Regions from separate parts of the Pseudoduganella albidiflava genome, predicted to be linked through region 2. Evidence: riboswitches for the same ligand, from Rfam matches in the RefSeq annotation. Region 2 holds a riboswitch; the other holds the start of a gene.
The links. Region 2 has a riboswitch for cobalamin ahead of EYF70_RS18690 (energy-coupling factor ABC transporter permease). Riboswitches for the same ligand answer to the same signal wherever they lie in the genome.
Positions count from the first base shown of each region.

Region 1: another riboswitch for cobalamin. It lies ahead of EYF70_RS18185 (cobaltochelatase subunit CobN); the one in region 2 lies ahead of EYF70_RS18690 (energy-coupling factor ABC transporter permease).

Region 1 covers NZ_CP036401.1:4,414,959-4,418,929, reverse strand. The annotation lists gene EYF70_RS18190 (ABC transporter permease) at 1-1,282, shown strand, start outside; cobalamin riboswitch at 1,308-1,531, shown strand; gene EYF70_RS18185 (cobaltochelatase subunit CobN) at 1,608-3,971, shown strand, end outside.
Region 2 covers NZ_CP036401.1:4,540,667-4,544,637, forward strand. The annotation lists gene EYF70_RS18675 (energy-coupling factor ABC transporter ATP-binding protein) at 1-355, opposite strand, end outside; gene EYF70_RS31680 (CbiQ family ECF transporter T component) at 352-1,098, opposite strand; gene EYF70_RS18685 (energy-coupling factor ABC transporter substrate-binding protein) at 1,088-1,402, opposite strand; gene EYF70_RS18690 (energy-coupling factor ABC transporter permease) at 1,411-2,091, opposite strand; cobalamin riboswitch at 2,207-2,417, opposite strand; gene EYF70_RS18695 (hypothetical protein) at 2,494-3,204, opposite strand; gene EYF70_RS18700 (VWA domain-containing protein) at 3,292-3,971, opposite strand, start outside.

The sequences.
Region 1 (3,971 bases), 130 kb from region 2:
GTCCGCGCTGGCTGTCTGGTCGGGCATGCGGGAAGTCGAACGCCAGCGGCAGACCATCGCCCGCCTGGCACCGCTGCATGAACAGGACGTGGCCGCGCTGGCGGCGCGCTACCCGGACAGCAAGGATGCCGGCAATCCGGCCTACTACACGTTCTACAACACATGGGATCCGCCATCGGCCGCGGCGTTCCTGGCGCTGGGCCTGCGCGACGTGGCGCCATACGTGCTGCGCATCCGCGCGCTGGGATTGCAGGCCCAGCTCTACGAAGGCGAAACGTTCAACCCGGAAGTGGCGCTGCCGGGCCGCTTCGACTTCGCCTTCGTGCTGATCTACCTGGCGCCGCTGTTCGCGATCGCGCTGTTGCACGACCTGGTGTCGGGCGAGCGGCAGACGGGCCGGCTGCGGCTCCTGCTGGCGATGCCCGACGCGGGGCGGCTGTGGCGGCGCCGCGCGGGCTTGCGCTATGCGTTGCTGTTCCTGTGCCTGGCCGTGCCGGCGTGCGTGGGCGCGGCATTGTCCGGCACCGGCATCGTGGCGACCGGCATCGTGCTGGCGGTGACGGCGGCCTGCCTGGCCTTCTGGACCGGCCTGTCGCTGCTGGTCGCCACGCTGCACTGGCGCTCCGTGACCAACGCCACCGTGCTGATGGGAGCGTGGGCCGTGCTCACGCTGGTGCTGCCGGCACTGGCCAACGTGGCGCTGATCCGGGCGATCCCCGTGCACCAGGGCGTCGACCTGATGCTGGCCCAGCGGCAGGTCGTGCATGGCGCCTGGGAACTGCCGCGCGAGGAAACCATGCGCAAGTTCGTTGCCAGCCATCCGGAATGGAAGGATCACACCGCGGTACCGCGCAGGTTCCACTGGAAGTGGTACTTCGCCTTCCACCAGGTGGGCGACGAGAGCGTGGCCGGCGCGGCGCGCGACTATCGCGGCGGCCTGCTGGCGCGGCAGGCGTGGACGGGCCGGCTCGGCTGGCTGCTGCCGGGCGTGGGCGCGCAGGCCGTGCTGCACCGGCTGGCCGGCACGGACCTGCCGGCGCAACTGGCGTACCAGGACGCGATCGCGGCGTTCCACCGGCAGATCCGCACGTTCTACTATCCCTACCTGTTCAACGACCGCCCGTTCGGCACGGCCGATTTCGCCAGGCAGCCCGGGTTCGTGCCGCGCGTGCCGGACGGGATGCCCGGCCGGGATGGCCTGGCCGCCCTGCTTGCCCTGTTCGTGCTGGCGGGGGCCGTGCAGCTGGCGGGCCTGTGGCGGCTGGGCCGCTTGCGGATGTGACAAAGCGGCAGCCTTGCATGTAGAATCCGGCGCTTGAGCAAACGGTGCCTTCCTGCCAGCCGGCCGGAGGGTGAAACGGGAAGCCGGTGACGCGCGGGATGACCATCCTCCGCCAGTCCGGCGCAGCCCCCGCTGCTGTAAGCCTGACGAACCGGCGCCACCGCCACTGTGTCGAGACACGACACGGGAAGGCACGCACCGGCCAGAATGACGGCAAGCCAGAAGACCGGCCGTTTGCAATGATGTGCCGGATCCCGGGGTGTGGGCCGGCCTGTTGCGTATTCATGGCCGGCCCTCGCGGGCACGGCCGGACCGGTCGGATCAATTGAGCATTTCCCCACTCGTGCGCGCCCTGGCCGCGCTGCTGTGCATCCTGGCCTGCGCGCGCGGCCAGGCCGCCGTGCTGTTCGCCATCGTCACCGAGCGTGCCGCGCCCGTCGCGATCGAGGCGGCGCACCGCCACCTGGCCCTGCATCCGCAAGACCGCATCGACTTGCGCACCCCGGCGCAGTGGATGGCGCTGGGCGAGCGCGACATGGCGCGCCTGGTGGGCGGCGCCGATACCATCCTGGCCGTGTCGCTGTTCGGCGATCCGGCCCATCGCCTGAAGACCGCGCTGGCCCGCCATGCGAAACCGCGCACGGCGGTACTGGCCTTCAACGGCGAGGCCAGCCTCAGCCTGATGAGCCGCGACGGCCATGGCGCGCTGCGCGATTTTCCTCCCGATACACTGCGCGACCTGTCGGCGGAAAACCCGCCGCCCGCCGCGCTGCGGGCCGCACAGGCGCATCCCGCCGCGCCACACTGGCTGGCGGCGCGCCGCCTGTGGCAGGCCGGCGGTGTCGACAATACTGCCGCGCTGTTCGCCCACCGGCTGCACCCGGCCACGCCGCTGGCCAGCGCGCAAGCGGAACCGACGCTGCGCGTGCGCGTGGGCCGGCGCGAACTGGCCGACGCGGCAGCCTGGGGCCGCGGCGCGCAGCTGGGCTTGACGGCGCGGCCGGCCGTGGTGGTGCTGGACCTGTCGAACATGGATGCGGCCGTGCCGGCCGCCGTGTGCGCGCGCATCGAGGCCGGCGGCCAGCCGTGCGTGCAGGTGCTCACGCGCTGGGGCGGCGCTTCCCGCGAGGCGCTGGAACGTTTGCCCGAGCTGGTGGCCCCGGCGCGGCCGGCGGCGCTGGTGGTGCTGCAGGATTTCGTGGTCGGCGCGGCCGAGGGGCGCAAAGCCGTCGCCGAAGCGCTGAAGCGCCTCGATATTCCCGTGTTCAAGGGGATCCGGCTGTCCGACCGCACGGCGCTGCAGTGGCGCCTGTCGCCGGACGGCCTGCCGCCCGATTCGGTGCAGTACCGCGTGGCGCTGCCGGAATTGCAGGGCATCGGCCAGCCGATCGTGGTGGCCGCCCTGGGCCAGGCGCAACGCGACCGGCTGACCGGCATCGAGAACCGTCCGCCGGTCATGCTCGATGCCGAGGCGGCGCGGCTGGCGGCGCGCGTCAACCGCTGGCTGGCGCTGCGCGACAAGCCGAACCGCGACAAGCGCGTGGCGCTGATCTACTACAACCACCCGCCGGGCCGCCAGAATATCGGCGCCGACAACCTGGACGTGCCGGCCTCGCTGTTCGACATGCTCCATGCGCTGAAGGACGCCGGCTATACGATGGGCGAGCTGCCCGCGTCGCCCGAGGCGCTGCTCGACCGGATCATGGCGCAGGGCGTCAACCTGCCGGAAGACCGCGGCGCGCTGCGCGAGCTAGCCGGCACCGTGAACACCGTGAGCGCGGCGGACTATGCGGCATGGTTCGCCGCCCTGTCGCCGCGCGTGCAGCGCGAGATGACCAGCGGCCTGCTGGGCCGGCTGCATGCGGACGTACTGGACGCGGAGAAGGCCGGCGAATGGCTGCTGGGCCGCAAGCAGGTCGACGTGATCGTCAAGGAATTGCAGCATCTCGTGGAAGGCGCCGATCACCCGCGGCGGGAAGCGGCGATGCACGACCTGGAAGCGCTGGGCGAAGGGTACCGCGCCTGCCTCGACGTGCGGGCGGCGCGCCGCTGCGCCGGGCTGGATGCACTCAACCGCAAGGTCGCCGGCTATGGCATCGAGGGCCTGAAAGGGTGGGGCGCCGCGCCCGGCAGGATCATGGTCGACCAGGGCCGCATGCTGGTGCCGGGCCTGGTGTTCGGCAATGTGTTCATCGGCCCGCAGCCGCCGCGCGGCTGGGAAGTGGACGAGGAACTGCTGCATGCGAACACCAGCATCACGCCGCCGCACCAGTACCTCGGCTTCTATCACTGGGTGCGCGACCGTTTCAGGGCCGACGCCCTGGTGCACGTGGGGCGCCACTCCACCTACGAATTCCTGCCCGGGAAGGCGGTGGGCCTGGCCAGCGACGATTACCCGAGCCTGATCGCCGGCGACCTGCCGGGCATCTACCCGTACATCGTCGACGGGGTCGGCGAAGGCACGCAGGCCAAGCGGCGCGGGCTGGCCGTGATCGTCGACCACCTGACGCCGCCGCTGGCCAGCACGCCGCTGTACGACGATCTGCTGGCGCTGCGCCAGGTGGTGGAAAGCTACGAGGCGGCCAGCTCGGAATCGCTGAAGACGCAGGCGGCGCGGCTGATGCGCGAACGCGTGGTGGCGCTGAACCTGAAGGCGGAGCTGGAAGCGTCGATGGCGGACGTGCTGGCG
Region 2 (3,971 bases):
CGGTGGCGGCGTCGAGGCCCAGGTTGAGCGCACCGAACGAGACGTCTTCGCCGACGTGGGCGGCGAACAGCTGGCGCTCGGGGTCCTGGAAGACCAGGCCTACACGGCGCCGCAGCCCGGCCAGTGCGGCGCGGCTGTAGCCGACGGGCTGGCCGTCGCAGCGCAGTTCCCCGGCACACGGCCGCAGCAGGCCGTTCAGGTGCCGCAGCACGGTCGACTTGCCGGCACCGTTCGCGCCCAGCAGCACGTGGCGGCGGCCGCGGCCGAGCGCCAGCGTGCAGCCGCGCAGGCCGGTGCCGCCATCCGGATAGACGTGATCCACGCCGGCCAGTTCGAGCACGGGATGGTCCGTCACCAGCGGTCTCCCAGCGCCAGCGCGACGAGCAGCGCACCGGCCAGCAGCGCCAGCGCGTTCTGGCGCCGCGCCCGGGGGAATGCGGCGGGCAGGAAACGCAGTGTGCCGGTATAGGAACGGGCATCCGCGGCCACCTGCAGCGCAGCCGCCCGCAGCCAGACCTGCTGGGCGACATGGCCGGCCAGCAGGCCGGTCGAACGCCATGTTTGTACCCATCCATGGCGCCAGCCGGGATAGCCCAGGCGCGCGCGCTGCGCCTCCACACCGTCGTCCCAGGCGCGGCGCAGCACGAACAGCATGCGGTAGCACAGCGCCATCAGGTCGAGCAGCACCTCCGGCGTGCGCAGGCGGCGCAGCAGCGACAGCAGGTCGGGCAGCGGCGTGGTCAGCACGAAGCCCAGCAGCGCCGCCAGCACGGCCAGCGCCCGCAAGCCCGCGTGCACCGCCACCGGCACCATCGCGCCATTCCACTGCCAGTTGCCATGCACGCCGGGGCCGACCGGCAAGGTGGCGCAGGCCAGCAGCAGGAAACCGAGCGGTGCCCGTGCCACCGCCAGCCAGGTGCGCAGCGGCACGCGTGCGCCGAGCAGCGCAGCGAGCATCGGCAGCAGCGCCAGGACCGCCAGCGTGGCGGGCCGGCAGGCGATCCATGCGGCAGCGATGCCCGCCAGCGCGAACAATGCCTTGGCCGATGGCGCAACGCCGCGCCAGCGGCTCGCGTAAGCTGCTGTTTCAACCAGCATCGGATTTTCCCGCGGCCGCGCGGGCCCGCTCGCGCCCGACCGACAGGCCCAGCCAGTAGCCGATCACGCCCGCGCCCAGTGCAGCCTGCAATGCGAACAGCAGCGAGGCGATCTCGCCGCTGGCCGGCTCGAACACGGGAGAGAACCACGGCGCATAGCCCGGCGCGATGGTGCCGATGGCTTCGCGCGCCAGGTCATCGGCGCCGCCGAACGCGGCCCCGCCGGCCAGCCACAAGGGCAGTACCGTCAGCAGCACGATCGCGATCCAGGCCAGCCAGGTGCGCGCCTTTATCTTCAACCTCATCTGTCGCCTCATGTGCGCTCCCTGCCACGGTGCGCGAACACCGGCGCGGCCTGCTGTTCATGGCCGTGGAAACGGGCGATGGCGTTCACCACCAGCACCGTCAGCAACCCTTCGCTGATGGCGATAGGCACCTGGGTCAGGGCGAAGATGCCGGCGAACCTGGCCAGCGAAGCGGCCATGCCGCCCACCGGATCGGGAAACGCCCAGGCCAGTTGCAGCGAGGTGGTGGCGTACGTGGCCAGGTCGCCCAGGCACGCCGCGGCGAACACGGCGGCGGAACGCGACATGCCCAGCGCGGCGGCGGCGCGGAACACGCCGTAAGCCACGAACGGGCCGACGACGGCCATCGAGAAGATGTTGGCGCCCAGCGTCGTCACGCCGCCATGGGCCAGCAGCAGGGCCTGGAACAGGAGCACCACGAAGCCGACCGGCACCATCGCGGCGGGGCCGAACAGCAATGCGCCGAGCCCCACGCCGGTGGGATGCGAACAGCTGCCCGTGACGGATGGCAGCTTCAGTGCCGAGAGCAGGAACGCGAATGCCGCGGCGACGCCGAACAGCATGCGCCGTTCGGGATGCTGGCGCAGGTCGCGCGCCATCGCGCGCAGGCCCGCGGCCAGGAAACAGGCGGAGACGGCCGACCAGCCCAGCGCGTGCGCGGGCGGCAGGAAACCTTCCATGATATGCATTCGAATCCTCCCGTCGAATGGTCCATAAGAGCACCGGCGGGAGGATGAAAAGACGGTCGAGGCGGGGCCGGGACGGCAGGCCGCTTCGACAGCGGCTTCCCGTCACCCCGGGGAATGGTGCTGACTTGCTTGGGCCGGTATTCTGGCTCGCCGTCATTCTTCATCCGCGCCTTCCCGCGAGCGATCGCAGTGGCTAACAGGCGGAATCCGTCAGGCTTACAGCAGCGGGGGCTGCACCGGAATGGCCGCGCGTGGCGGCTTCACCGGTTTCCCGTTTAACGCTTTCCCCGGAACGGGAAGAGCGCACCCAAGCGCGCATGGTAACCGAAATGCAATGCCGTGGCATAGCAATTTTGCTGCGTCGCCATGCCGGCCCGGTGATTGGCCGGGGGCGCCATGGCGTCAGATCGAAGTCGGCAGCCTGGCCACTTCGCGCTCGCCGACGATGGTGAAATCATCCAGCGCGATGGTGGCTTGCCAGAGTGCGGTACCGCGCTGGAACAGGACGGTGACGCGCCGCTCGGCGGTCACGCGATGGGACAATACCCGCGTGATGTCCTTCAGTACGACGGTCATGCCGGTACCGTCGGGCCTGGCCAGTCCGAAGTTCAACACCGGCCTTCTACCGTCCGGAACCGCATCGGCTGGCCGGGGCGTGGTGTATTCGATGTAGAGCGCCAGCGCGGGCGAGCCAGCGCGGTGCTCGCTTTCCTGCAACTGCCGCAGGACCGTCACCGTGTTCCCGTGCTCCTTGAACAGCCAGTGCGATGGCTGGCCGGCACCGTGGATGAACAGCACATTGCGTGTTCCGTCGCTGCGCTCGTACGAGTAATCGCGCTCCCGGTCCATCACGACGAGCCGGACCATGTCGATATCGGCGCCATGGACCTTTTCCACTGCCGCGAAACCGAGGACGACGCGCTTGCCGGCTTCCGCGGTTTTTTCCTCGGCCTTGACCATCCCCGGCCCCTTCACCGGGCCGCGCGCCAGCGACAGGTAGCCCAGCACCGCAGCGCCTGCGAGCATGCCCAGCAGAGCGAGCAGGAGCAGCAGGCTGACCAGGCGGTTGATGATGACGAAGCAGCGATCGGTTCTGGAGGCGGGGACGGTCATGGCGGGCACGCGGGCTGGTGGAAAACCAGCCGAAGCATAGCGAACATGACCGGATTCACACAAGCGTCAAGCGGAAGCCGCCGGAATCTATTTGGAAATGCGCAGGATCGCCGAGGCCAGCTTCGAGAAGCACGGCGTCAGGTCGGCATCCGTGGCCGCATAGCAGTACATGCCGACCGGCTTGCTGGCGTCGTAGCAGCGCGATGGGCCGTCGGCCACGTTGGCCATGCATTTCAGGATGGATTCGCCGGTTTCGTTGTCGGCGTTCTTTTCCTTCAGCGAGGAGCCCATGCCCAGCGTGAAGACGAAGATGCCGTCCTTGCGCGCCCTGGCGGCCATGGCTTCGGCAAGGTTGCGCGCGGCGCGGCTGACGTTCTGCTTGTACATCGACTCGGAGCCGATATCCTCGGTCACCGGGCGCGGCAGCGTCGCCGTCGGCGTGGACACGATCGGGAACTCGGTTGCCGCGGGATCGACCGCGTTATAGAACTTCGGCAGCTTCTTCATCGTCTTCCACGCTTCGCTTTCCACCTTGCAGGCGGTGCTGACGAACTCGTACTCGGTGTCCAGCCTGAGCAGGCCCTGCCCGACCGCATCGAGCGCGCCGGGCCTGGCGCATGCGCCGAACGGCAGATTGACACCGAACGACGTGGGCGCGCCGTCGGAGAAGAAGACGATCACGCGCAGGCTGGAGCGGCTCAGGGTCGGGATCGCGTTGAGCTCGTCGCGCGCCCGCCGCATCCCTTCGAACGACGAGGTGCCGCCCG